Regions from separate parts of the Sanguibacter massiliensis genome, predicted to be linked through region 1. Evidence: predicted binding sites of a transcription regulator. Region 1 holds the regulator's gene; the other holds the start of a gene.

The links. The regulator LexA, encoded in region 1, represses DNA repair genes until DNA is damaged. The targets are predictions, from matches to a motif close to TCGAACANNTGTTCGA.
Region 2: uvrA (excinuclease ABC subunit UvrA) is a predicted target of LexA. The motif match lies at 3,761-3,776, and genes of this name have one in related genera.

Annotation. Positions count from the first base shown of each region.
Region 1 is NZ_LT964979.1:1,026,651-1,041,029, reverse strand. It holds gene hflX (GTPase HflX) at 1-375, shown strand, start outside; gene C1729_RS04855 (ATP-dependent DNA helicase) at 416-2,458, shown strand; gene C1729_RS04850 (L-lactate dehydrogenase) at 2,515-3,504, shown strand; gene lexA (transcriptional repressor LexA) at 3,605-4,339, opposite strand; gene C1729_RS04840 (LysM peptidoglycan-binding domain-containing protein) at 4,537-4,905, shown strand; gene nrdR (transcriptional regulator NrdR) at 5,070-5,576, shown strand; gene C1729_RS14530 (DUF5302 domain-containing protein) at 5,820-5,996, shown strand; gene serA (phosphoglycerate dehydrogenase) at 6,153-7,349, opposite strand; gene C1729_RS04825 (HelD family protein) at 7,416-9,707, opposite strand; gene C1729_RS04820 (PAC2 family protein) at 9,836-10,783, shown strand; gene C1729_RS04815 (spermidine synthase) at 10,805-11,779, opposite strand; gene C1729_RS04810 (SAV_6107 family HEPN domain-containing protein) at 11,858-12,334, shown strand; gene dinB (DNA polymerase IV) at 12,351-13,655, shown strand; gene C1729_RS04800 (DUF3040 domain-containing protein) at 13,802-14,209, shown strand.
Region 2 is NZ_LT964979.1:824,624-839,002, forward strand. It holds gene uvrC (excinuclease ABC subunit UvrC) at 1-712, opposite strand, end outside; gene uvrA (excinuclease ABC subunit UvrA) at 719-3,730, opposite strand; gene C1729_RS03900 (YciI family protein) at 3,837-4,121, shown strand; gene C1729_RS03905 (TerC family protein) at 4,218-5,324, opposite strand; gene uvrB (excinuclease ABC subunit UvrB) at 5,539-7,620, opposite strand; gene coaE (dephospho-CoA kinase) at 7,964-8,584, opposite strand; gene C1729_RS03920 (ABC transporter ATP-binding protein) at 8,700-10,601, shown strand; gene rpsA (30S ribosomal protein S1) at 10,959-12,422, opposite strand; gene C1729_RS03930 (6-phosphofructokinase) at 12,603-13,628, opposite strand; gene C1729_RS03935 (class I SAM-dependent methyltransferase) at 13,789-14,379, shown strand, end outside.

The sequences.
Region 1 (14,379 bases):
CGTGAGGTGCTCGCCGACATCCCTGGGGCGCTCGACGTGCCCGAGGTCATCGTCCTCAACAAGGCCGACGTCGCGAACCCGGACGTCGTCGCACGGGTGCGCGGTCGGGAACGACGGACGCTCGTCGTCTCGGCGCACACGGGCCACGGAATCCCCGAGCTCCTCGCGTACATCGCCGCGGCGCTGCCGCGACCCGACCGCGACATCGACCTCACGGTGCCGTACACGCGAGGCGACCTCGTCCACCGGATGCACCACGAGGGCGAGATCGACCTCGAGGAGCACACACCCACGGGTACGCGCCTTCGGGGACGTGCAGGAGAAGCGCTCGCGACAGAGCTCGAGGCCGCTGCGGTCGCCCACAGCCCGTCCTGAGGGAAGCCCGCGGCCGTGCGGTCGTGCGTAGGATGACGCGGTGACCCCGACGCCCGACGACCCCGAGACCGACGTCGCCCGGGAGGTCGGACCGCTTCTCGAGGCTGCGGTCGCGGCCCTCGGCGGAAGCCCCCGCGAGGGGCAGCGCACCATGGCGGAGCGGGTCGCGACGTCGCTCGCGACCGGCGAGCACCTGCTCGTCCAGGCGGGCACCGGCACAGGAAAGTCCCTCGGCTACCTCGTCCCGGCGGTGCACCACGCGGTGACGGCCGGCGAGCGGGTCGTCGTCTCGACCGCGACGCTCGCGCTCCAGCGGCAGGTGCTCACACGCGACCTGCCGCTCGTCGCGGACGCGCTCACGGACCATCTGCCGCGCGCGCCACGGATCGCGCTCCTCAAGGGCTGGCAGAACTACCTGTGCCTCCACAAGGTCGCGGGCGGCTACCCGGAGGAGCCGGGGACAGCGCTCTTCGACCTGCCTGACGCCGCCTCGACACCCGACCCGCTCGACGACGACGGCCCGCGCGACGAGAGCGCGATCAAGCGCCTCGGACGCGAGATCGTCCGGCTGCGCGAGTGGTCCGAGGAGACGACGACGGGCGACCGTGACGACCTCGTGCCGGGCGTGAGCGCCCGCGCGTGGCGGCAGGTGTCGGTGACGAAGATGGAGTGTCTCGGCAACCGTTGCCCCCTCGTCGAGGAGTGCTTCCCGGAGCGGGCGCGCGCGCACGCACGCGAGGCCGACGTCGTCGTCACCAACCATGCGATGCTCGGCATCGCGGCCTCGGGCTCGCCGGGCGTGCTGCCCGAGCACTCGGCGCTCGTCGTCGACGAGGCGCACGAGCTCACGGACCGCATCACGAGCCAGGCGACGCTCGAGCTCTCGACGATGTCAATCGACCAGGCTGCGCGGCTCGCGCGTCGCCAGGGCATCGCGACGGCCGCGCTCGACCGTGCGGCCGCTGATCTCGGCGCGCTCCTCATGGACCTCCCCGAGGGACGTTTCCCGCACGGGCTGCCGGAGGGCGTGCAGGCGGCGGTCGGCGCGGTGCGCGACGAGGCGCGCGAACTGCTCACCGCGCTCAAGCCCGAGCCGAAGTCCGACGCGGACGGGGCGCTCAAGGTTGCGCAGGCGGGGGTGCTCATCCTCTTCGAGACCGCGGAGCGCATGGCGGCGGACCCGTCAGGACACGACGTCCTGTGGTGCTCGCGAGGCTCGTGGGAGGCGGGCGGTGCGACGCGCCTGCACGTCGCCCCCATGAGCGTCTCGGGGCTCGTCCGGACGTCGCTTCTCGCGGAACGCACGGGGGTGTTCACGTCGGCGACGCTGAGCCTCGGTGGTTCGTTCGAGCACGTCGCGCGTTCGCTCGGGCTCGGGACGCCCGACGGCGACGGTCCGGCGACGCCGTGGGACGGCATCGACGTCGGCACGCCGTTCGACTACGCGAAGCAGGGCATCCTCTACATCGCGCGTCACCTGCCCGCGCCAGGGCGCGAGCCCGCGACGGAGGCGCAGCTCGACACGATCGCAGAGCTCGTCGAGGCTGCGGGCGGCCGGACGCTCGGTCTCTTCTCGTCACGACGCGCGGCGGAGACGGTCGCCGCTGCGATGCGGGAGCGGCTCGACGTCCCGGTGCTGTGCCAAGGCGACGACGTCCTGCCGACGCTCGTGCGGCAGTTCGCCGAGGACGAGGCGACGTGCCTCTTCGGCACGCTCTCGCTCTGGCAGGGTGTCGACGTGCCGGGCCGGTCGTGCAGCCTCGTCCTCATCGATCGCATTCCCTTCCCGCGGCCTGACGATCCCGTGCGCTCGGCGCGCACGGAGGCGGTCGCGGCGGCGGGCGGCAACGGGTTCATGTCGGTGTCGGCGACGCATGCCGCGCTCCTCCTCGCCCAGGGCGCGGGACGTCTTGTGAGGACGTCGACGGACCGCGGCGTCGTCGCGGTGCTCGACTCGCGGCTCGCGACCGCACGGTACGGGAGTTTCCTCACGCGCTCGATGCCTCCGCTGTGGCCGACGACGGATCGCGCGGTCGTCCTTGCTGCGCTGAGACGGCTCACGGCCGACGGCTCCGATGGCTAGGCTGGCTTGGACACGCAGGTCGCTCGCGCGGCCGGCCGCTCAACCCTGGAGGAACGATGCCGAACATCACGCCGCACCCCGACGAGCACACGAAGCTGCGGACGACGAAGCTTGCCGTCGTCGGTGCTGGAGCGGTCGGCTCCACGCTCGCCTACGCGGCGCTCATGCGTGGTGCCGCCCGCACGGTCGCGCTCATGGACATCAACGCCGCCAAGGTCGAGGCCGAGGTGCTCGACCTCTCGCACGGCGTGCAGTTCGTACCTGAGGCCCAGGTCATCGGCTCGGACGACGTGTCGGTGTGTGCGGACGCCGACGTCGTCGTCGTCACTGCGGGCGCTAAGCAGAAGCCGGGTCAGACGCGCACGGAGCTCGCGGGCGCGACGATCGACCTCATGAAGAAGATCCTGCCGGGGCTCGTCGCGGCTGCGCCGAACGCGGTCTACATCATGGTGACGAATCCGGTCGACGTCGTCACGTACGCGTCGCTGAAGATCTCGGGCCTGCCGCCGAGCCAGATGTTCGGCTCCGGCACCGTGCTCGACACGTCACGGCTGCGCTTCCTCATCGCTCAGCACTGTGGCGTCGCGGTCCGCAACGTCCACGCCTACATCGCAGGGGAGCACGGCGACACGGAGATCCCGCTGTGGGACTCTGCGACGATCGGAGGCGTGCCGCTCCTCGAATGGAACCGCCAGTCCGAGCACCACGGCCCGCTCAATGACGGGGACCGGGCCCGCATCGCGGACGAGGTCGTCAACTCGGCGTACAAGATCATCGAGGGCAAGGGTGCGACGAACTACGCGGTCGGGCTTGCGGGGACGCGCATCATCGAGGCGATCCTCACGAATGAGCACTCGGTCCTGCCGGTTTCGTCCCTCCTGACGGACTATTACGGGATCTCGGACGTGTGCCTGTCGGTCCCGTCGATCGTCGGGCGTCGTGGCGTCTACGAGCAACTTCAGGTGCCGCTGTCGGACGCCGAGTACGACGGTCTCAAGGCGTCCGCCGACCACCTGCGGGCGGTCGCCCGGGAGTTCGGCTTCTGAGCATGAACGCAGCATGACGAAGGCCCCTCCGCGGAGGGGCCTTCGTCATGTCGTCACGATGCAGCGAATGCAAGGTCCGGCAGGTGTTGCGCGTTCGGCGTCAGAGCGAACGGAGCACGGAGACGACGCGTCCGAGGATCTGGGCGTCGTCGCCGGGGATGGGGGCGTACGCGGAGTTCTGGGGGAGCAGCCAGACGTGCCCCGAGGTGCGCTTGAACGTCTTCACCGTGGCCTCGCCGTCGATCATCGCCGCGACGATCTCGCCGTTCTCGGCGACGGGCTGGCGGCGCACGACGACCCAGTCGCCGTCGCAGATCGCAGCGTCGACCATTGAGTCGCCCTGGACTTTGAGCATGAAGAGGTCGCCGTCGCCGACGAGCTGCCGGGGGAGCGGGAAGACGTCCTCGACGACCTGCTCGGCGAGGATCGGTCCGCCCGCGGCGATCCGCCCGACGAGGGGGACGTACGACGGTGCGGGGCGGGAGTCGTCCTCGGCGGCGGAGTCGTGGGCGATGCGGGGCTCGGCGCTGGACGCAGGCGTGGACGGGACGGCCGTCGCCACGACGCGGGCGTCGTCGGACTGGACGATCTCGAGAGCGCGCGGACGGTGCGGGTCGCGACGCACGTAGCCCTTGCGCTCGAGCGCCTCGAGCTGGTGCTTGACGCTCGACGGGCTTGTGAGGCCCACGGACGCCCCGATCTCCCGCATGGTCGGAGGGTAGCCACGCTCGTCCAGGGACGTGCGGATGCACTCGAGCACGGCGCGCTGACGCCCGGTGAGAGCGCGGCTCGCCGCGGCGGCGGGCGAGATGGGCCCTGGGGTGGTCTGCGTCACGTGATGCTCCCTCGTCGACCCCCGAATGTCGGAGGCTCGTGGTCGGCTGTCCCTCGTCAGCCTAGGGGAGGACGCGGGCGGGTTCAAACATTCGTTCGATCGTGTCTCGACATCCTGTGGCGACCCTGCTAGAAATAGAACAGCAGTTCGACGAACAGGCGTTCGAGCATCGGCTCGACCGACGAAGGAGCATCGAGATGAGCACCATGAGCCTGGCAGCCTCGCCCCGCACGGCCCGTGTCGCGCCGGCGGGTGCTGAGCTCGCGCCGCTGCGTCTCACCCGGCGCGGCCGGATGGTCGTCGCTGTCCTCGTCGCCTTGGTTCTCGGCGGCGTCGCGCTCCTCTTCGCCAACGGCGCGACCGCTGACGTCCCCGAAGGTGCGCGCGCTGTGACGGTGCGGACCGTCGGCGCGGGCGAGTCGCTCTGGGCGATCGCGTCCTCCGTGACGGCTCCGGGCGCGGACGTCCGTGACGCGCTGCGGGAGATTGCCGATCTCAACGGGCTCACCGGTCCGACGCTCGCGGCGGGGCAGCAGCTGGTCGTCCCCGTGCAGGCGGTCGGCTGAGGCACCGCGTCCGGTCTCGGCTCGCCCCAGCGGGCACCGCTGCGCTGCCGCTGCGGTTCGAGGTCGTTCCTCGGCGTGGGCCCGTGGGCGCGCCGCCTTGCACAGCCCCGGGCGTGGGCCTAAGGTCGCGGTGCCAGCCGAAGTGACATCCCGTGAGGACGCTGATGCACTGCCCGTTCTGCCGGAACCCGGACTCCCGAGTCGTCGACTCGCGGACCTCGGACGACGGTCTCTCGATCAAGCGTCGCCGCCAGTGCCCCGAGTGCGGGCGGCGGTTCTCGACCGTCGAGACGTCGAGCCTCACCGTCGTCAAGCGGTCCGGCGCGACTGAGCCGTTCTCGCGCGACAAGGTCGCCGCGGGTGTCCGTAAGGCCTGCCAGGGGCGTCCCGTGAGCGACGACGACCTCGCTCTGCTCTCGCAGCGTGTCGAGGAGTCGATCCGTGGTGCCGGCAGCGCCGAGATCGACGCCAACGAGATCGGCCTCGCGATCCTCGGGCCGCTGCGCGAGCTCGACGAGGTCGCATACCTCCGGTTCGCGAGCGTGTACCAGGACTTCGGCTCGCTTGAGGACTTCGAGGCTGCGATCACCGCACTGCGCGCCGACCGGGAGGACGCCGCTCGCACGGACCTAGCCGACGGGTCGTCGGTGTCGGCACCGTCCGCAGACTGACGCGGCGCAGGCCGGCGCGACGCGGACCGACGCGACGCACACTGGCGCGACGCGTACCTTCACGACGCAGACTGACGCGACGCGTTCCGACGCGATACGGACTGACGGGATGCTGGGGGTCCCGACGCGGGCGCGTCCGCATGCCGCCACTTCCCGCGACCGCGCGCAAAAGGGGTTGGCGCTCAGCTCGCGGACGCGAGAAGGTGGAGTGCCGCACCCGCGGCACCTGACGAGGAGGCGCCCATGGCTGACCACGACGATCGTTCCGTCCCTGAGGACGTCAAGGAGAAGTTCCGCGCGGCCCTCGCCGCGAAGAAGGGCAACGAGCGCTCTGCCGAGGGGGCTGCGAACACCGGCTCCGTCCACGGGTCCGAGACCACGGGCAGCACGCAGCGCACGTTCCGCCGCAAGTCGGGCTGAGTCTCCCGGCCCTGCTCGCGTGGCACGGCTCCACTCGACCGCCTCGACGGGGCGGGCGTGCTGCGCCGTCGCCCGTACGCGACCGGACCCGCGCCCCCAGGGGGCGCGGGTCCGGTCATGTCTGAGGCACGTTCGCCGGAGCCCCGGCGCAGGGTCCTAGTCGAGGACGCGGAGCCTCACGGTCGCCTCGAGTTGCGTGAGCTCGGCGACGACGTCCGCCGAGACGTCCGATCCTGCGTCGGTGACGACGTAGCCGATATCACCACGCGTGCCGAGCAACTGGCCCTCGATGTTAACGTCGTGCGCCGCGAGGATCTGGTTGACCTTCGCGAGGACGCCGGGAACGTTGCGGTGGAGGTACGCGATGCGGCTCGCACCCGTGTTCTCGAGCGCAAGGTTCGGCAGATTGACGGAGAGTGTCGTGGAACCTGTCGTGAGGTAGTCGCGGATCTTCGTCGCGACGAACTGGCCAATCGCCTCCTGGGCCTCCTCCGTCGAGCCGCCCGTGTGCGGGGTGAGGATGACGTTGGGAAGGCCCTGGAGCTCGGAGACGAACGGGTCGCCCTTGCGCTTGGGCTCGTGAGGGAAGACGTCGACGGCGGCGCCGACGATCCGACCCGCGTTGATCTCGTCACGGAGAGCCGCGTAGTCGGGGACGAAGCCGCGCGAGAGGTTGAGGAAGATCGACCCCTGCTTCATCCGCGAGAAGTGCTCCGCCGTGAACATGCCGGCGTTGCCCGCGCGGCCGTCGACGTGGAGCGTGACGATGTCGGACACCTCGAGGAGCTCTTCGAGCGAGGCCATGCGCCGGGCATTGCCGAGCGCGAGCTTTTCGGCGGAGTCGTAGAAGACGACCGACATGCCGAGGTTCTCTGCGAGCACCGAGAGCTGGGTGCCGATGTTGCCGTACCCGATGATGCCGAGGGTGCGGCCGCGGACCTCGTGGGCCCCCGACGCCGACTTGTTCCAGATGCCCGCGTGCATCTCGTCGTTGAAGACGGTGAGGCGCCGCGTGAGGGCGATGATGTCGGCGATCGCGATCTCGACGACCGAGCGCGTGTTCGAGAACGGCGCGTTGAAGGTCGCGATGCCGCGCGTCGCGGCTCCGGCGAGGTCGATCTGGTTCGTTCCGATGCAGAACGCGCCGATGACGCTGAGCTGCGGCGCGTGCTCGAGCACGCGCGGCGTCACCGTGGTCTTCGAGCGGATGCCGAGGATGTCGACGCCGTCAAGGGCGGCGATGAGGTCGTCCTCGTCGAGGGCGCCGGTGCGGTTGACGACCTCGATGCCATGAGACGTGAGGATCTGGGTCGCGAGCGGATGAAGGTTCTCGAGGAGAAGAGCGGTAGGCACGGGGCCAGTATCGACCCGTCCGCGGGTCGGACCAAACGCAGTCCGCACGATGGACCCGGCGGTCCGTCAGGGTGCAGCGACAGCCTCCGCGATGCGAGCGGGAAGGTCGTGCGAGTGCACGAGGTGGAGCCGCTGCGTCGGGCGTGTCATCGCGACGTAGAGGTCGGACGGGGCGAGCTCGTCGGGCTCGACGAGCACGACGACGTCGTACTCGAGACCCTTGACCGTCCGCGGGTCGACGACGGAGACCGGGGCGTCGAGCTCGTCGTCACCGCGCGCGGCCCGCAGCGCGGCGTCGGGGAGGACGTCCCGCAACGCGGCGCGGAGCGCCGCCGACCGACGTGGCTCGGCGACGACGGCGACACGGCCGACGCCGTCGGCCGTGGTCCCGGACCGGACCTCAGCCGCGACGACGCGCGCTGCCTCGTGCGCGACGTCCCTCGACCAGTGGACGTGGAGCGCGTCGTCGACCTCGCGGGCCGACGTCATGGGAGAGACCGGGAGATCCGCAGCGAGGGCGGCGGAACGGGCTGCGTCGGCGACCACCGCGGGCGTCCGGTAGTTGACCGTGAGCTCCTCGAGGCGCCAGGCACCACGCAGGGGACCGTCGAGCATCGCGCGCCACGACCGCGCGCCGCCCGCGGCCGACGTCTGCGCGACGTCGCCGACGATCGTCAGGGAGCGGGTCGGGACGCGCCTCAGGAGCGAGCGCCACGCCATGGCGGTGAGCTCCTGCGCCTCGTCGACGACGACGTGACCGTACGTCCACGTCCGGTCGGCCGCGGCGCGCTCCGCGGTCGTGAGCGACGTGCCGCCCGCGGCGAAACGGTCCGCAAGGACCTCGGCCGAGACGAGAGCCCCGGTGCCCGTGCCCTTGAGGACCTCCTGCGCGTACTCGAGGTCCCGGGCCCGTGCCGCTGCGTCGGCCTTCGCCTGGGCGCGCTCCGCCTGGTCGTCCTCGCCGAGCAGCTCGGCGGCCTCGTCGAGCAGCGGGACGTCCGAGACGGTCCACGGGGAGCCCGGCTCGCGCGCGAGCGCTGCGCGCTGAGCCTCGGAGAGGTGCGGCGCGGCCTCGGCGAGCCGGTGCGGCTTCGCCCACAGGTCCTCGACGAGCCGCTGCGGGGTGAGGGGGAACCAGGCGAGGTTGAGCGTCACCCGCACGTCGCGGTGGGCGCGCAGGTCGTCGAGGACCATGCGGCGGTCCTCCTGCTCGAGCTCGACGCCCGTCGCTCGCCCGTACTGCGTCGCGAGCCGCGAGAGCATCTCCTTGACGAACGTCACGCGGGCGACGTTGTGCGGCTTGTTCGTGCGGCGAGCGCGCGCGGCGGCCTCCCGCACGTCGTCGCGACGGAGGACGAGGTCGACGCCCTCGAGCCGGAACGGGACGTCGTGCTCCGGGATGCGCTGCCGGGCGCGAACGGCACGCGCGACGACGCGTGCCATCGACGCGTCGCCCTTGAGCCGGGCCGCGAGGTCCGTCGGTTCCTCGGCGCGCGCTGAGACGCCCGGCAGGAGGTCACCCATGGTGGTTGCGACGACCCCCGTCTCGCCGAGCGACGGCAGCACCTGGTCGATGTACCGCAGGAACGCCGAGGACGGGCCGACGAGGAGGACGCCCGAGCGTTCGAGGACTCGGCGGTGCGCGTAGAGGAGGGAGGCGGCGCGGTGCAGCGCGACCGCGGTCTTGCCCGTGCCCGGGCCGCCCTGGACGACGAGCGCGCCCGCGAGGTCCGAGCGGATGATGCGGTCCTGCTCGGCCTGGATCGTCGCGACAATGTCGTTCATGCGCCCCGTGCGCTGCGCAGCCATCGCGGCGAAGAGTGCTCCCTCGCCCGAGAGATGGACCTGCTCGTCGCCGAGCGCGTCGAGGTCGAGGACCTCGTCCTCGAGCGAGACGACCTGCCGGGCGCGCGTCACGAGGTGACGGCGGCGCAGCACCCCGTCGGGGTGGACGGCGGTCGCGCGGTAGAACGCCTGGGCCGCAGGCGCTCGCCAGTCCGTGAGGATCGAGCTGTGCTCGTCGTCGGTGAGCCCGATGCGGCCGATGTGCCGGACCTCGCCGTCGGTGAGGTCGAGGCGGCCGAAGCACAGGCGGTCCTCGACGGCCTCGAGCTGGGCGATGCGGTCCTCGTAGAGCGTCGCGAAGGCGTCGCGCTCCGACCTGTTCTGCGGCGACCCCGACGGTCCCGAGCGGCGGACCTTCGCGAGCCGGCCGCGGGTCTGCGCCCGCAGGGTGTCGAGCCGGGCGTACAGCCGGTCGACGACCTCCTGCTCGGAGAGGATCTCGGACGAACGGGACGTTGACACCGGGCCTCCTGGGTCGGGGACGGCGCGACCTGCGCGCACGTGGCCATCCATTATGGTCCCTTGCGGGAGTCCCGGGTTCCGGCAGGTGGCCGCACGGCACGGACGGGAATGCTCTGAGCGCGACGTGCGTTGTCACGCGTGAGGCCCTGGACGGGGCCCGGACGGACGAAGGAGGACCGGTGCTCGACCCGACGGACCTGTACGAGATCGACGAGAGCGTTGCGGCGCGTCTCGGTGCGCACGAGGGCGGCACCGGGCCGGTCCTTCTGCACGCGCTCGAAGGCTTCGTCGACGCGGGCCGGACCGCCGAGCTCGTCTCGGACCACCTCGTCGACGCGTTCGAGACGGAGCGGCTCGTGACCTTCGACGCCGACGAGCTCCACGACTACCGCGGACGGCGCCCGCTCATGGACTACGACGAGGACCGCTGGACGTCGTACGCGGCGCCGCGGCTCGTCGTCGACGTCGCACGGGACGCCGAGGGGACGGCCTTCCTCGTCCTCCACGGCTCCGAGCCGGACCTGCGCTGGGAGCGTGTCGCGACCGGGCTGCAGCAGGTCGTCGACCGTTTCGGCGTCTCGCTCGTCGTCGGTGTCCAGGGCATCCCCATGGCGACGCCTCACACGCGTCCGGTGGGCGCGAGCGTGAGCGCGACCCGCCCGGAGCTCGCGGGCGTCCAGCCGCGGATCTTCGGCAAGGTCCGGGTTCCGGCGAGCTTCGGCGCGATGTTCGAGCGTCGGCTGGGGGAGTCCGGGCACGACGCTGTCGGCCTGACGATGCACGTGCCGCACTACCTCGCACAGGGGCACTTCGCGCCTGCGGCGCTCGAGGCGGTCCGCCGGGTCGAGCACGTCACGGGTCTCTCGCTGCGGGCGCACGACCTCGAGGAAGCCGCGCACGAGGCCGCCGAGGAGATCGCGGAGCGTGCGTCGGGGTCGGACGAGGTGCGTGAGGTCGTCGCCGACCTCGAGCGGCGCTACGACGCGTTCGTCGCGGCGAACGGCGGGACGAACCTGCTCGCCGAGCCTGTCGCGATCCCGTCGGCCGACGAGATCGGGGCGGCGTTCGAGGAGTTCCTCGCGGCGCAGGACACGCCCGACGACGGGCAGCGGCCCGACGAGGGCTGACCTCGGAGGACCGTCGGCCGGTCAGACGTCGCCCGGCTCCTCCACGCGAGGCTCGGCGAGCGCGGGTTCGCTCGTGACGGGCTCGTCGGCGCCGCGCCTGGCGCACCGCGCGGGGTCCTCACGGGGTGCCGCCCCGGCCGCGAAGCGGGTGAGCGCGTCCCCGTCGACGAGGGATGCGGGGACGGCGAGCCGCCGAAGCGCGCGCTCGACGTGCGCCCCGCCGAGGTCGGGGCCGGGCGCGCCTGCGCGGACTGCGGCAAGCACGAGGTTGCCGTAGCGGCGTCCCTTGAGGACTGCGGGCTCGGCGACGAGGGCAACGGAGGTCCAGCGGGTCGGCTCGGGTCCTGCGTCCGGCGCGGGGACGAGCCCCTCGAGAAGGGTGGCGACCTCGGCACGGGCGAGGCGCAGCGGCGCGCGGTCGGCGATGTTCGCGAGGTAGAGGCCGCCGGGGCGCAGTACCCTGCACACGTCGTCGGCCCAGCCCGTGGTCGTGAGATGTGCGGGCGTCGTGTCGCCGGCGAACGCGTCACGGATGACGACGTCGGCGCTGGCCGGGGCTGACGTCGCGAGGGCGGCTCGTCCGTCCTCCGCGCGCAGGCGTAGGACGGGTGAGCGTGGCAGGTCAAACCAGGTGCGGACGAGCTCGAGAAGCGTCGGGTCGGGATCGATCGCGACCTGGCGCGACCCCGGCCGCCGGGCCTCGATCCAGCGGGGCAGGGTGCATCCAGCAGCCCCGACGTGCATGGCGCGCACGGGCCCGGGGGTGACCGCGTCGAGGAGGGCGGCCATGTGCTCCATGTACTCGAACGCGAGGACGCTCGGGTCTTCGTGGACGTAGGAGCTCGGGACCCCGTTGACGAGCACGGTGACCCCGCGGGGGTCGTCGCGGTCGACGATCGCTTCTGCGGTGCCGGTCGTGATCTCGACGGGGCCGTTCGGGAGCGCGAATGTCGGTGGCTCGGTGTTCGATCGACGTCGGGAGGTGCGGCGGGCCATGGGGACCACCGTAGACGGCCCCGGAGGGCTTGACGGTCTCGAACAGATGTTCGATGATGGAGCGAGGAGGTGGCGGAGATGACAGTGACGACGATGACCCCGCGCAGGAGCCGCGCGGTCGAGGGACAGCTCGCGCTCCGTGGTGTCCAGGAGTCGACGCTCATGCGGCGCTCCGACGCCGAGATCCTCGCGGCGCAACTCTCGCAGGACCCGGTCGACCGCTTCCTCCACGCGCACTTCGCCGCGCTGCGTGCTGCGGGTGCGGTGTTGGCAGCGGTCGTGCCGCCGCGCGGCCGCGGCCGTGACCGGTCGGCGTGGGAGCAGCTTGCGGACCGCGTGCCCGAGCTCGCGGGCTGGGCCGCCGTCTTCGCCGACGCCGCTCGGGTGCGCGCCTCGGTGGAAGGTGGGCGGGTTGACCTCGTCGACGACGTGCGTGCGGACCGTGCGCTCGAGGACGCCGAGGACTTCCGTGACACGATCGACGCGCTCGTCGAGGACACGACCGGGGACACCGCCGGAGGAGCGCGTGCGCTCCGTGCCGTGCGTGCGTCATGACGGGGCGGGAACGCTCATGAGTCGGGGTCCACGGGCCGATCTTCGCGGCCGCTCGTGGGGCGACGACGACGATGGGTGCAACGTCCTCCACGTCGACATGGACGCCTTCTTCGCGCTCGTCGAGCTGGCTCGGCGGCCGGAGCTGCGTGGCCGACCCGTCATCGTCGGGGGTGCCGAGCGTGGCGTCGTGCTGTCCGCGACGTACGAGGCGCGCGCGTTCGGCGTGCGGTCGGCCATGCCGATGGCCGCAGCTCTGCGGCTCTGCCCGCAGGCTGTCGTCGTGCGTCCCGAGCACGGTCTCTACCGTGAGGTGTCGCACGAGGTCATGTCGATCCTCCGCGACGTCACGAGCCTCGTCGAGCAGCTGAGCGTGGACGAGGCATTCCTCGACGTCCGGGGTGCACGGCGCCGTCTCGGGCCCCCGGTCGTCATCGCCGAAGGCATCCGCGAACGGGTTGCACGCGCGCTCGGCATCACGTGCTCGGTCGGTATCGCGTCGACGAAGTTCGTCGCGAAGCTCGCGTCGGTCCACGCGAAGCCCGACGGCCTGCTCCTCGTGCCACGTGGCGCGACCATCCCGTTCCTCCGTTCCCTTCCGGTCGGCGCGCTGTGGGGCGTGGGCGAGCGCACCGAGGAGCGTCTTGCCCGCTACGGCATCACGACGGTCGCGCAGCTGGCCGACACGGAGGTTGAGGTGCTCCGGGGCGCGGTCGGCAGGTCGGCAGGCGCGCGGCTCCATGACCTCGCCTGGGGACGAGACCCTCGGCCCGTCGAGCCGACACGCATCGAGAAGAGCCTCGGGGCCGAGTCGACGTTCGACCACGACCGCACCGACCTCACGGAGGTTGAGGCACGTCTCCTCGGGCTTGCCGACCATGTCGCCGCACGCCTGAGGAAGCACGGACAGGTGGGTCGCGTCGTCGCGCTCAAGGTCCGCACGAGCGACTTCCGAACGCTCAGCAGGTCCCGGACGCTCGACGCCCCGACGGACGTCGGGCGCGAGATCTACCTCGCCGCGCGCGAGCTGCTCGCCGGAGTCGACCTGCGGGGGCATCCGGTCCGCCTCGTCGGTGTCCGGCTCGAGGGGCTCGTCGTGCGCGACGGAGCCGCCGTCCAGACGACCCTCGAGGAAGCGGCGGACGGGACCGTCGAACGCCGGCGTGAGGCCGAGGCCGCGATGGACCTCGTGCGGGAGCGCTTCGGCTCGTCGGCGATCGGCCCGGGTGCGTCACGGCTCGCGCCGCGGGGCGAGCAGGGCACGGCGCGGGGCGAGCAGGGCGCTGTGCGGAGCGAACGGGGCGCTGCGCCGATCGTCCGGTGACGTCGCGCGCCGGCACTCGTCCCGCCGGGGCCCCGGGCTCGGCACGCTCCGTGCGGGCCGTCACGTCGGCGCTGGGTACAACTTCCGCGCGAAGCGACCTATCCTAGAGTTGACCGCCTGTCCCGATCGATGAAGCGGGGGTGCCCATGCCACTGTCCGAGTACGAGCAGCGCGTGCTCGAGCAGATGGAGCGTCAGCTCTCCGCCGACGACCCGAAGCTCGCCACGACGCTCACCACGCCCCGCCGACGCACGGGACGCAAGATCATCGTCGCCACGGTCGGCGTGCTCGTCGGCCTGCTCCTCCTCGTCCTCGGGGTGGTCCAGAGCATTGCCGTCGTCGGCATCTTTGGCTTCCTCGTGATGTTCGGCGGCGTGACCTACGCGGTTCTCGGACCGTCGGGCACCGGGGGCAGCGGCCCCCAGGGTGTCGTCAACGACTCCGGCCACGTCACGCCCCACGCGCGGCAGCGCGGCCGCGGCAAGGCACGCGGCGAGAGTTTCATGCAGCGCATGGAGGACCGCTGGGACAAGCGCAAGGACGGCGGCCTCTGACGACGAGCCGCTGACAGCGGCTCGGCCCCTCGGGGGCGACCACACCATCTTGACGAGAGGCTCCGTGCGCACTGCGCGCGGAGCCTCTCGCGCTCCCCGGCCGCCATCGGCCGCCGCGCCCCGGCAGCAAGCTCTGGCAGCGTGCCCGGCAGCGGCAGCGGCAGCGGCAG
Region 2 (14,379 bases), 200 kb from region 1:
CGATGTCGTCACGCAGTCGCGCTGCGCGCTCGAACTCGAGGTCCGCCGACGCCTCACGCATCTGCGCCGTGAGAGGACCGAGGAAGCGTGCGGCATCGCCCGCCATGAATGCGCAGAGATCCTCGGCGAGCGCATGGTGGTCGGCCTGGCTGATGCGGCCGACGCACGGCGCCGAGCACTTGTCGATGTAACCCAGGAGGCAGGGACGCCCCGTCTGCTCGGCCCGGCGGTAGACGCCCGCCGAGCAGGTGCGCACGGGAAAGACTCGGAGGAGAAGGTCGAGCGTCTCGCGGATGGCCCAGGCGTGCCCGAACGGGCCGAAGTACCGCGTGCCTGGTCGCTTGGCGCCGCGCAGCACCTGCGCGCGCGGGACCGCCTCGCCGAGCGTCACCGCGAGGTAGGGGTAGGACTTGTCGTCGCGGTACTTGACGTTGAACCGCGGGTCGAACTCCTTGATCCACGAGTATTCGAGGGCGAGCGCCTCGACCTCCGTGCGCACGACGGTCCACTGGACGCTCGCCGCGGTCGTCACCATCTGCTGCGTGCGCGGGTGGAGAGACGCGAGCGGCTGGAAGTAGTTGGCGAGCCGCTGCCGGAGGTTCTTCGCCTTGCCGACGTAGATGACACGCCCGTGCTCGTCACGGAACCGATAGACGCCCGGGTCGGTGGGGATCTCCCCCGGCCGCGGCCGGTAGCTCGAGGGGTCGGCCATGTCAGGTCAGGACTCGGACGACGGTGCGGCGGCCTTCGTGGCTCGGCTCCGTGTGGCGGCGGCGGTGCGTGACGTGCTGCTCGTCGTGCGCTTCGTCGTGGCCTTCGTCTTCGGAGCGCCCTTCGTCTTCAGAGCAGCCTTTGACGTCTTCGACGCGGGCGGGTCCGCGACGGGCACACCCTCGCCGAGGACCTCGGCGAGGAAACGTCCGGTGTGGCTCTCGGGGACGCGCGCGACGTGCTCGGGCGTGCCCTCCGCGACGACGGTTCCGCCTCCTGAACCGCCCTCAGGACCCATGTCGATGACCCAGTCGGCGTTCTTGATGACGTCGAGGTTGTGCTCGATGACGAGCACCGTGTTGCCCTTGTCGACGAGCGACTGGAGAACCGCGAGCAGGCGACGGATGTCCTCGAAGTGGAGTCCTGTCGTGGGCTCGTCGAGGACGTAGATCGTGCGTCCTGTCGAACGCCGCTGGAGCTCCGTCGCGAGCTTGACGCGCTGGGCCTCGCCTCCTGAGAGAGTTGTCGCGGGCTGGCCGAGACGGACGTAACCGAGGCCGACTGAGACGAGGGTCGTGAGGTGGCGGGAGATCGCGGGGACGGCCGCGAAGAACTCAGCGGCCTCCTCGATCGGCATGTCGAGCACCTCGGCGACCGTGCGGTTCTTGTAGCGCACCTCGAGTGTCTCGCGGTTGTAGCGCGAGCCGCCGCAGACCTCGCAGGGCACGTAGACGTCCGGCAGGAAGTTCATCTCGATCTTCAGCGTGCCGTCGCCCGAGCACGCCTCGCAGCGACCACCCTTGACGTTGAACGAGAAGCGGCCGGGACCGTAGCCGCGAACCTTGGCCTCGGTCGTCTGCGCGAAGAGCTTCCGCACGTGGTCCCACACGCCCGTGTATGTCGCTGGGTTGGAACGGGGCGTACGGCCGATGGGTGCCTGGTCGACGTGGACGACCTTGTCGAGGTGCTCGAGCCCAGTAACGCGTCTGTGGTACCCCGCGACGCGTCGCGCACCGTTGAGCTCGTTGGCGAGCACGGTGTGGAGGATCGAGTTGACGAGCGTCGACTTGCCCGAGCCGGAGACGCCCGTGACGGCCGTGAGCACGCCAAGCGGGAAGTCGACGTCGATGTTGCGCAGGTTGTTCTCGCGTGCTCCGACGACGGTGAGCTGACGGTCGATCTCGGTCCGGCGCCGCGTCGCAGGCATGGGGATGTTCCGTCGTCCTGCGAGGTAGGCACCCGTGACGGACTCCTTCGACGCGAGCAGCCCGGCGTAGTCGCCCGAGTGGACGACACGGCCGCCATGCTCGCCCGCACCTGGACCGATGTCGACGATCCAGTCGGCCATCCGGATCGTGTCCTCGTCGTGCTCGACGACGATGAGCGTGTTCCCGAGATCGCGCAGGCGTGTGAGCGTCTCGATGAGCCGACGGTTGTCGCGCTGGTGGAGACCGATGCTCGGCTCGTCGAGGACGTAGAGCACCCCGACGAGGCCCGAGCCGATCTGGGTCGCGAGGCGGATGCGCTGGGCTTCCCCTCCCGAGAGGGACCCGGCCGCGCGCGCGAGCGTGAGGTAGTCGAGCCCGACGTCGAGGAGGAACCCGAGGCGAGCGTCGATCTCCTTGAGGACCTGGCCGGCGATGACCTTCTCGCGGTGGCCAAGTTCGAGTTGTCCGAGGAAGCCGTGGGCCTCGCGCAGCGACATCCCGCAGACCTCGGCGATCGAACGGCCTGCCACCTTGACCGCGAGAACCTCGGGCTTGAGGCGGGTGCCGTGACACGTCGGGCACGGGACCTCGCGCATGAAGGCCTCGTACTTCTCCTTCGACCATTCGGACTCGGTCTCGGAGTGGCGCCGCTCGAGGAACGTCATGACGCCCTCGAACCCCGTCGAGTATTGCCGCTCGCGGCCCCAGCGGTTCTTGTAACGGACGTGCACCTTGTGGTCGCGACCGTGGAGGATCGCCTCACGCGCACGCTCGGGCAGGGCCCGCCACGGGACGTCCATCGAGAAGCCCAGCTCGTCGGCGAGCGCCGTGAGCACGCGCTCGAAGTACTCGGAGGACGTCTGCGCCCACGGGGCGATGGCCCCTTCACGGAGCGTGCGCTCCTCGTCGGGAACGATGAGCTCAGGGTCGACCTCGAGCCGGACGCCGATGCCCGTGCACTCGGGGCACGCGCCGTAGGGCGCGTTGAACGAGAAGGTACGGGGTTCGATCTCGTCGAGCGTGAGTTCGTGGTCGTTGGGGCACGCCCGGTGCTCGGAGAAACGACGCTCACGCTCGGGGTCGTCTGCGGGCAGGTCGACGAGCTCGATGAGGACGAGGCCGCCCGCGAGCCCGAGGGCGGTCTCGATCGAGTCGGTGAGACGACGCTGGACGCCCTCACGGGCGACGAGCCTGTCGACGACGACCTCGATCGAGTGCTTGAGCTTCTTCTCAAGCTGCGGCGGGTCGCTGAGCTGGACGACCTCCCCGTCGACGCGCGCGCGAGCGAAGCCCTTCGTCTGCAACTCCTTGAAGAGATCCGCGTACTCCCCCTTGCGCCCCCGAACGACAGGTGCGAGAACCTGGTACCGAGTGCCTTCGGGCAGCTCGAGCAGGCGGTCGACGATCTGCTGAGGCGTCTGCGACGCGACACGCTCGCCGCACACTGGGCAATGCTGCGTGCCGGCACGCGCGAAGAGGAGACGGAGGTAGTCGTAGACCTCGGTGATCGTGCCGACCGTCGAGCGGGGGTTGCGGTTCGTCGACTTCTGGTCGATCGACACCGCGGGCGACAGGCCCTCGATGAAGTCGACGTCAGGCTTATCCATCTGCCCGAGGAACTGGCGCGCATACGCCGAGAGCGACTCGACGTAGCGACGCTGTCCCTCGGCGAAGATCGTGTCGAAGGCGAGGGAGGATTTGCCCGACCCGGAGAGGCCGGTGAAGACGATAAGCCGGTCGCGGGGCAGGTCAAGGTCGACGCCCCGGAGATTGTGCTCACGGGCGCCCTGGACGACGAGACGATCACTCACCCGGTCATCGTAGTGCAGTCCGCACCCATTTCGCACACGTGTTCGACGTCACGTCGTAGTTCGGACGCACGCGGCGCCTGCAGCCCTCGACTGCCACGATGGGGGGATGACCGTCTATGCCGTGCAGTACACCTACACCGACGACACCGCGACGCTCGACGCCGTGCGACCGGAGCATCGCGCATACCTGCGCTCGTGCCTCGAGGCGGGGACGCTGCTCGCGTCGGGGCCGCTTGAGGGCAGCCGGGCGCTCCTCCTGCTCTCGGTCGCTGACCGTTCGGCGCTCGACGCGCTGCTCGCGGGTGATCCGTTCCGTGGCGCTGGGGTCCTCGCATCCGTCGACATCGCGGAGTGGAAGCCTGTCATCGGCCCGTGGGTTGAGCTCGCCTGAGGTGCGCTCGGGACGCACGCGTCCCGACGCCGCCCCTGAGCACGACGGAGGGCGGTGGCTGCTGCCACCGCCCTCCGTCGTGCTGGTTGCGCGATGTCAGCTCTCGTGAGCCTGGGAGTTGCCACCCGGCTTCTCGGCGACCGCCGCGTCTGCGGCGGCCACCGCTGGCTCGTCCGCGTGGTCGGGCTCGGGAAGGTCGGGCCGACCATCGGAGTCGAGGATGCCGCGCTCGGCGTCCCGGCGTGTCTTCCAGAGGCTTGCGACGGTGACGACGACGAGCGTGCCGATGATGACCGTGAGCGACGTGGCGATGCCGATCTCGGGCGCCCACTCGATGTGCTTGCCGCCGTTGATGAACGACAGCTCGTTGACGTGCATCGCGTGGAAGATGAGCTTGAACCCGATGAACGCGAGGATGATGCCGAGGCCCTGCGCGAGGTAGACGAGCCTGTCGAGGAGCCCGCCGATGAGGAAGTAGAGCTGACGCAGGCCGAGGAGCGCAAGGGCGTTCGCCATAAAGACGACGTAAGGCTCTTGCGTGAGTCCGTAGATCGCGGGGATCGAGTCGAGCGCGAAGAGCAGGTCGGTGAAGCCGATCGCGATCATCACGAGGAACATCGGCGTGAGGAAGCGCTTGCCGTTCTTCTTCACGGTGAGGCGGTCGCTGTTGTACTCGTCGACGGTCGGCACGACCTTCTTGAAGAGCGCGACGATGGCGCCGCCGGGAACCTTGTCCTCGTGCTCGGTCTCGGGCTGGACCTGCTTCCAGGCGGTCCACAGGAGGATCGCGCCGAAGAGGTAGAAGACCCACGACCAGGCATTGAGCGCTGCCGCACCGAGGAGGATGAAGCCGGTGCGCATGACGAGAGCGAGCGCGACCCCGACGAGGAGGACCTTCTGCTGGTTCTCCCGCGGCACGCGGAACGACGTCATGATGAGGAGGAAGACGAAGAGGTTGTCGACCGAGAGGCTCTTCTCCGTGATGTAGCCCGCGAAGAACTCGCCGCCGTGCTCGGGTCCGACGACGACCAGGAAGACGATGCCGAAGACGATCGCGAGCGCGATGTAGACGGCCGACCAGATCGCCGACTCCTTGAACGTCGGCGCGTGGGGCGTCCGGACGTGTGCGTAGAAGTCGAAGATGACGAGGCCGAGGACCACGGCGGCTGAGATGAGCCACACGGACAGATGAATATCGAGCACCGAGCATTCCTCCGGTACGTAGCACTGAGTACCGGAGGTCTCTCCCGCCCGGCGCTCGTGCGCTGGTCCGGACCGATGGCACCGGGGAGGCTACGGAGCCTGCCGTGATGACGACGCCATCGTGATGGGGATACTCCCCTCCAACCGCGCCATCGTAACCACAGACCTAGGTCCTCGCTCGACGAAACGGGTCACCGAGAGTGTGTCGCGCACCTCACTCCGTCGCGGCGCGCATCTGCCGCAGTTCCTTCTTGAGGCCGGAGATCTCGTCCCGCAAGCGAGCGGCAAGCTCGAACTGCAGCTCTGCTGCGGCTGCGTGCATCTGGTCCGTGAGTTCTTGGACGAGGCTCGCGAGATCTCCTGCCACCGAAACGGCGGGGCGTTCGGACGTCGTCGTCGCGGCCCGGGAGCGGCCCGCAGGTGCCTTGCGGTAGCCGCCGGCGAGGAGCTCGGCGGTATCGAGGTCCTCGCGCGCGAGCATGTCGGTAACGTCGGCGATCTTCTTCCGCAGTGGCTGGGGGTCGATGCCCCGCTCGGTGTTATAGGCGATCTGCTTCTCGCGTCGGCGTTCGGTCTCCTCGAGGGCCGTCTGCATGGCGGCCGTGATCTTGTCCGCGTACATGTGGACCTGGCCGGAGACGTTGCGGGCGGCGCGTCCGATCGTCTGGATGAGCGACTTCGACGAGCGGAGGAAGCCCTCCTTGTCGGCGTCGAGGATCGCGACGAGCGAGACCTCGGGGAGGTCGAGCCCCTCGCGCAGGAGGTTGATGCCGACGAGGACGTCGTAGACGCCGAGGCGGAGGTCGCGGAGGAGCTCGACACGGGCGAGCGTGTCGACCTCGGAGTGGAGGTACCGGACCCGGACCCCCTTGTCGAGGAAGTAGTCGGTGAGGTCCTCGGCCATCTTTTTCGTGAGCGTCGTGACGAGGACACGTTCGTCCTTCTCGACACGGGTGCGGATCTCCTCGAGGAGGTCGTCGATCTGCCCCTTGGTGGGCTTGACGACGACCTCGGGGTCGATGAGGCCTGTCGGGCGGATGATCTGCTCGACGACGCCGTCGGAGAGCCCGAGTTCGTAGTCGCCGGGCGTGGCGGAGAGGTAGACGGTCTGGCCGATGCGCTCGACGAACTCCTCCCACCGCAGCGGCCGGTTGTCCATGGCGCTCGGGAGGCGGAAGCCGAAGTCGACGAGGTTTCGCTTGCGCGACATGTCACCCTCGTACATCGCGCCGATCTGGGGCACCGTCACGTGGGACTCGTCGATGACGAGGAGGAAGTCGTCGGGGAAGTAGTCGAGCAGCGTGTGAGGCGGCGTCCCTGCTTCACGTCCGTCGATGTGGCGCGAGTAGTTCTCGATCCCGGAGCAGCTGCCGACCTGGCGCATCATCTCGATGTCGTACGTCGTGCGCATGCGCAGGCGCTGCGCCTCGAGGAGCTTGCCCTGCCGTTCGAGGTCGGCGAGCCGCGTCTCGAGCTCAGCCTCGATGCCGGCGATCGCGCGCTCCATGCGCTCGGGACCCGCGACGTAGTGAGTCGCGGGGAAGATGTGGATCGACGGGACGGTCGAGACGATGTCGCCGGTGAGCGGGTGGAGCGTGTGGATTGCCTCGATCTCGTCACCGAAGAACTCGATGCGGATCGCGAGCTCCTCGTAGACGGGAATGATCTCGACGGTGTCACCGCGCACGCGGAACGTGCCGCGGGTGAAGGCGAGGTCGTTGCGTGTGTACTGCATCTCGACGAAGCGGCGCAGCAGACCGTCGCGATCGATCTGGTCGCCGACGTCGAGTCGCTGCATGCGGTCGACGTACTCCTGAGGGGTACCGAGGCCGTAGATGCACGAGACGGACGCGACGACGACGACGTCGCGCCGCGTGAGCAAAGAGTTCGTCGCCGAGTGGCGAAGCCGCTCGACCTCGTCGTTGATCGCCGAGTCCTTCTCGATGTAGGTATCGGTCTGCGCGATGTACGCCTCGGGCTGGTAGTAGTCGTAGTACGAGACGAAGTACTCGACGGCGTTGTTGGGGAGCAGCTCGCGGAACTCCGTCGCAAGCTGCGCTGCAAGAGTCTTGTTGGGTGCCATCACGAGCGTCGGACGCTGCACCTGCTCGATGAGCCACGCTGTCGTCGCGCTCTTGCCGGTGCCCGTCGCGCCGAGCAGGACGATGTCCTTCTCCCCCGCGTTGAGCCGCTCGGTGAGCTCTGCGATCGCGGTAGGTTGGTCACCCGCAGGCGTGTACTCGGACACGACCTCGAAGGGGGCGACGGTCCGTTGCAGGTCGGTCTCGGGGCGCATGCGTCAACCGTACGCCGAGCCGCCGACATCGGGCGCTGGCCGTGCCCAACCCGTCGCCTGGCACAGCCGCCTTCCGGCTCCGCTCCCCTGCCCGACCGTCCATCCCGTCACGACCGGCGCCGACCGCGACAGCGCCTTCTGAGCCGGCCTCACCGTCCGTCCACAGCACGCCCTGTCCGCACCGTTGGACCCCGCAGGTATCGCTCTCGTCTGCGCAGACGCTGCGGCGGCGGGTGCGAGCAGCGCGATCCGCCGCCGCGAGGCCTGACCGGACCGCTCGAGCACGACGCCTGAGGGGCACCGACGACCACGGTCGGTGCCCCTCAGGCGTCGTGCGTGAACGTCAGGCGTCCTGCTCCTGGGCCACCTGCTCGTGGAGTCGACGCCAGAGCTCGTCAACCTGCTCCCGCAGGTGCTCGACGTCTCCCGACCCGTCGAGGACGACGTCGGCCGCGGCGAGCCGTTCTTCGTCGCCCGCCTGCGCCGCAAGGCGCCGGCGAGCCTCCGGCAGGGTCGCCCCACGGGTTTCGACGAGTCGCGCGATGCGGAGATCGGCGGGTGCGTGGACGACGACGAGCACATGGAAGTCGTCGGACTGCCCCGTCTCGACGAGAAGCGGGACGTCGTGCACGATGACGGCCCGCGGATCGGCGGCGACCGCCCGCGCCTCCTCCTCGGCTGCGACGCGCGCGATCTGCGGGTGCAGGATCGCCTCAAGATCGGACCGAGCCTGCGGGTCGTTAAAGACGATGTGCCCGAGAGCCGCACGGTCGAGCACGCCGTCCTCGTCGAGCACGTCGTCGCCGAAGCGATCGACGACGATGCCGAGCCCGACCGTGCCCGGGGCGACAACCTGACGCGCGATGACGTCATGGTCGACGACAACCGCACCCAACTCGCGCAGGCGGGAGGCGACCACCGACTTGCCCGCGGCGATCCCACCCGTCAGTCCGATGCGCGTCATGTCGACATCCTGCCCCCGACGTCTCAGCACAGCAACAGGCCGATGCACCTGAGCAGCGTCGCGCGGGGCTAGGGTCGGAGGACGGGGGGTCGCCTCCCCACAGAGTGGAGGAACGATGTCAGGGATGCACCCCGGGATGGGTGGCGGTCAGTTCAGGTCGTTCCGGCAGGACGCCTCGGTACGGGGCACGAGACTGCGCAGCGGCACGTTCCGGCGCGTCCTCGAGTTCGCTCGCCCGTACCGCGGTCGGCTCTCCGCGTTCCTCGCGATCATCGCTGTCGACGCTGCACTCGGCGCGGTCACCCCTCTGCTGTACCGTGCGATCATCGACGACGGCATCTCCGCGGGTCGCCGTGACCTCGTCATCTGGTTCTCGGTCGCGGTTGGGGTGGTCTCCCTCGCCTCCGGCGCTCTCGTGCTCGTGCAGCGGTGGCTGTCGACGAGCATCGGCGAGGGTCTCATCCTCGACCTGCGCACCTCCGTCTTCGACCACGTCCAGTCGATGCCCCTCGCCTTCTTCTCCCGGACGCGGACCGGCGCGCTCGTGCAGCGGCTCAACGGGGACGTCCTCGGCGCCCAGCAGGCGTTCACGTCAACCCTCCAGAACGTCGTCTCGAACGTGCTCACCGTCGTGTTCGTCCTCGCCGCGATGTTCACCATGTCGTGGCAGCTGACCCTCGTGTCGCTCGCGCTCGTGCCTGCGTTCATCGTCCCGGCACGGTGGATCGGACCGCGCATCGCCCGGGTGACGCGCGAGGCGTACGGTCTCAACGCCGACGCCGCGCAGACCATGACGGAGCGGTTCAACGTCGCGGGCGCGCAGCTCGCGAAGATCTACGGCCGGCCCGAGGACGAGTCTCTGATGTACCGCACCCAGGCGGCACGCGTCCGGGACATCGGGGTCCGCCTCGCGATGTACAACACGGTCTTCCGCGTCTCCCTCGTCACGGTCGCTGCCATCGCGGTCGCGGTCGTCTACGCGTTCGGCGGCCTCGCGACGATCAGCGGTTCGCTCACGATCGGTGTCCTCGTCGCGCTCACGAGCTACCTCACACGCCTTTACGGACCGCTCACGTCACTGTCCAACGTCCAGGTCGACGTCCTCACCGCGCTCGTGAGCTTCGAGCGGGTCCTCGAGGTCCTCGACCTCGAGCCGAGCGTCCGCGACGCCGACGATGCCCGCGATCTCTCCCCCGCGATCATCGCCCGCGGTGCCTCGGTCGAGCTCGACAAGGTGACGTTCCGCTACCCTGCGGCGTCCGAGGTGTCCCTCGCGTCCCTCGAGTCGGTCGCGTCGCTCACGAACGACCCGGAGGCAGACACGCTCACCGGCGTGACGTTCCGCGTCGAGCCCGGCCAGACGGTCGCGATCGTCGGGCCGTCCGGCGCAGGCAAGACGACGCTCACCCATCTCGTCACACGCATGTACGACCCGACGGACGGCACGGTGCGGATCGCCGGCGAGGACCTGCGCGACGTCTCTCTCGCCTCCCTGCGCGCCGCCGTCGGCACCGTCCCGCAGGACTCCCACATGTTCCACGACTCGATCGCCGGCAACCTCCGCTACGCCAAGCCAGGAGCGACCGACGACGAGATCCTCGAGGCGCTGCGGGCAGCGCACGTCCTCGATCTCGTCGAGTCCCTTCCCGACGGCATCGACACCGTCGTCGGTGATCGTGGTTACCGGCTCTCCGGTGGTGAGCGGCAGCGTCTCGCGATCGCCCGTCTGCTCCTCAAGGCGCCGGCCGTCGTCATCCTCGATGAGGCGACCGCGCACCTCGACTCGGAGTCCGAGGCCGCCGTCCAGCGTGCGTTCGACCGGGCCCTCGAAGGCCGCACGGCGCTCGTCATCGCCCACCGGCTCTCGACGGTGCGTGACGCCGATGCGATCCTCGTCGTCGATTCCGGACGGATCGTCGCGCACGGCACCCACGCAGAGCTGCTCGCCCAGGGCGGCCTCTACGCGGACCTCTACGAGACCCAGCTCGCCCCGGGTCTTGACGACGCCGACGCCTGAGCTCCAGCCTGCGCGCCATCTTCCTTGCGTCACAGCATCCCGCGAGGGTACGTGCACGCAAGGGGCCGCGCGCGGGCCGTCGGGCGCGTCACGGTTCTTGCGTGGCAGCACCGTCAACGGGTGCAGGCACGCAATCACCGCAGCATTGCCGCCGCGAACCCCGGTCGAGTGCGTGGTCGCACGACGCACGCGTGCCTGAGCGCACGAGGCCGCACACCCCCGCATCTGCGGACAGCCGTATGAATCCGCCTGCGGAGCCTCGCGCGCGCTCGACCCGGTCCGCCCCGGGAACGCCGGAGGCCGGCCACCGCATGTGCGGTGACCGGCCTCCGAACGACCGTCAGGGACGGTGCTCGATCAGTTGCCCGTGAGCTTCTCGCGCAGAGCGGCGAGAGCCTCGTCGGACGCGAGCGTACCCGCAGTCTCCTCCTGGGCAGGAGCCGAGGAGTAGGTCGACGGAGCCGACTCGGACGAGCTGCTGCCACCGGCCGCAGCCTCGGCGTCCGCCGTGATGGCGTCCGCGACCTGCTTGCGGTGCGCCTCCCAGCGCTCGTGGGCCTGGGCGTACTGCGCCTCCCACGTCTCACGCTGCGCCTCGAAGCCCTCGAGCCACTCCTGCGTCTCGGGGTCGAAGCCCTCGGGGAACTTGTAGTTGCCCTGCTCGTCGTACTCGGCAGCCATGCCGTAGAGCGCGGGGTCGAAGTCCTCGGACTCCGGGTCCACACCCTCGTTGGCCTGCTTGAGCGAGAGCGAGATGCGGCGGCGCTCGAGGTCGATGTCGATGACCTTGACGAACGCGGAGTCGCCGACCTGGACGACCTGCTCCGGCAGCTCGACGTGACGCTGCGCGAGCTCCGAGATGTGGACGAGGCCCTCGATGCCGTCCTCGACGCGCACGAACGCGCCGAACGGGACGAGCTTGGTGACCTTACCCGGGACGACCTGGCCGATGGCGTGGGTCCGGGCGAACGCCTGCCACGGGTCCTCCTGCGTCGCCTTGAGCGACAGCGAGACACGCTCGCGGTCGAAGTCGACGTCGAGAACCTCGACCGTGACCTCCTGGCCGACCTCGACGACCTCGGACGGGTGGTCGATGTGCTTCCACGAGAGCTCGGAGACGTGGACGAGACCGTCGACGCCGCCGAGGTCCACGAACGCACCGAAGTTGACGATCGACGAGACCACACCGGGGCGGACCTGGCCCTTCTGCAGGGTCTGCAGGAAGGTCGAGCGCACCTCGGACTGCGTCTGCTCGAGCCACGCACGGCGCGAGAGGACGACGTTGTTGCGGTTCTTGTCGAGCTCGATGATCTTCGCCTCGATCTCCTTGCCGACGTACGGCTGGAGGTCGCGGACGCGACGCATCTCGACGAGCGACGCCGGGAGGAAGCCACGGAGGCCGATGTCGAGGATGAGGCCACCCTTGACGACCTCGATGACGGTGCCGGTGACGACGCCGTCCTCTTCCTTAACCTTCTCGATCGTGCCCCAGGCGCGCTCGTACTGGGCGCGCTTCTTGGACAGGATGAGGCGACCCTCCTTGTCCTCCTTCTGGAGAACGAGCGCCTCGACCGCGTCACCCACCTGGACGACCTCGCCCGGGTCGACGTCGTGCTTGATGGAGAGCTCACGCGAGGGGATGACACCCTCGGTCTTGTAGCCGATGTCGAGAAGGACCTCGTCGCGGTCGACCTTGACGATGGTGCCCTCGACGATGTCGCCATCGTTGAAGTACTTGATGGTGGCGTCGACGGCAGCGAGGAAGTCCTCGGCAGAACCGATGTCGTTGACAGCGATCTGCTTCGTGGTGGGGGTGGTCATTGAGTCAGGTGCTCCGATGCGGACAGGAAGTAGTACGGATGGATGTGTGCCTCCCGCGGACCCGTCGCTCCTCACGGAGGACATGGCTCACCCACGAGAGACCGCGTCAACACTACCACTTGTCCGCACACGCAGCGACGCCCCTCCCGACGTGCGTCGGGAGAGGCGTCGAGGCCAACCTCAGGCGAGGACCCGGGCGACGCGCAGGAGGTCGTCGGGAACCTGCTTGACGCGGCCCGCGATCTCGGGGAGAGGCACGAGGACGATGTCCTCGCCCTGGAGCGCCGTCATGACGTTGGTCTCCCCCGCCGTGATCGCGTCGACCGCGGCCACACCGAAACGCGAACCGAGGATACGGTCCGTCGGCGTCGGCGTCCCGCCGCGCTGGACATGCCCGAGCACCGTGAGGCGGGTGTCGAAGCCCGTCCGCGCCTGGATCTCCGCAGCGACCCGCTCGCCGATCGCGCCGGCGACGATCTCGCCGTACTTGCCGAGCTGGACCTCGTACTCCATCGACGAGCCCTGCCTCGCGTGAGCGCCCTCCGCGACGACGACGATCGAGAAGTTCGCGTGCGCCTTGTGGCGGTGCTGGAGGAACTTCACGACACGGTCCATGTCGAACGGCTCCTCGGGAGCCAGGACGATCTCGGCGCCACCGGCGATGCCAGAGTTCACCGCGATCCAGCCGGCGTGACGCCCCATGACCTCGACAACCATGACGCGGTTGTGGGACTCCGCCGTCGTGTGGATCCGGTCGATCGCCTCCGTCGCGATGTTCACCGCGGTGTGGAAGCCGATCGAGAGGTCGGTCCCCGCGACGTCGTTGTCGATCGTCTTGGGGATCGCGACGATCTTCACGCCGGCGTCGGCGACCTTGCTCGCCGCGTGGAGCGTTCCGTCACCGCCGATGCAGATGAGCGCCTCGATCTTCTCGGCCTCGAGCGTCTGGAGGACCGCGTCCATCGAGCCGTCCTCCTCGCGCGGGTGGAACCGCGCGGTCGACAGCAGGGTGCCGCCCATCGAGAGGACGTTGCGGATGTGCTGGCGCTCGAGCGGCTGGATGTCGCCGTCGACGACGCCCTTCCACCCGTTGCGGAACCCGATGATCTGGTGCCCGTACTCCCCGAGCCCCTGCTTGACGATCGCCCGGATCGCCGCGTTGAGGCCCGGGCAGTCGCCGCCGCCCGTGAGAAGGCCGATGCGCATCAGAGAAAGCTCCCTCGCGTAGTGCGCGAGCACGACCGGGCAGACGCCGGGTCGCGTCCTCACGCCGTTCGTACCTCCAACTTTACCCACGGCGGAGACCGATTTCCGGTGCCGAAGGTCCTTCCCGGGCGCGTGTCCCGCACCGTGGGACGATAGGCCGATGCAGCAGCGTGCCGGATACCAGGACGTCCCGCCCGAGTCCGCCGGCCCCGCGGGCCGCAGCTGGTGGGACGAGAACGCCGCCGAGTACCTCGACGAGCACGGAGGCTTCCTCGGCGACGACGACTTCTGCTGGTGCCCCGAGGGCCTCCGAGAGGCCGACGCCCACCTGCTCGGCGACGTTACCGGTGCCGACATCCTCGAGATCGGGGCCGGTGCCGCGCAGTGCTCGCGCTGGCTCCGCGGCCGCGGTGCGCAGGCCGTCGCGACCGACCTCTCGGGCGGGATGCTCGGAGCCCGGCGGACGCTGCCAGAGACGCCCCCGCTCGTCCAGGCCGACGCCCGCGCGCTCCCCTTCGCGGACGCCAGCTTCGACGCGGTCTTCACCGCGTACGGCGCGATCCCGTTCGTGCCCGACGCCCGCACGGTGCACGCCGAGGCGGCACGCGTCCTGCGCCCTGGCGGACGGTGGGTCTTCTCCGTCACGCACCCCGTCCGCTGGGCGTTCCCCGACGACCCGACGGAACGCGGGCTCACCGCGACGTCCTCGTACTTCGACCGGACGCCCTACGCCGAGCGTGACGACGCCGGC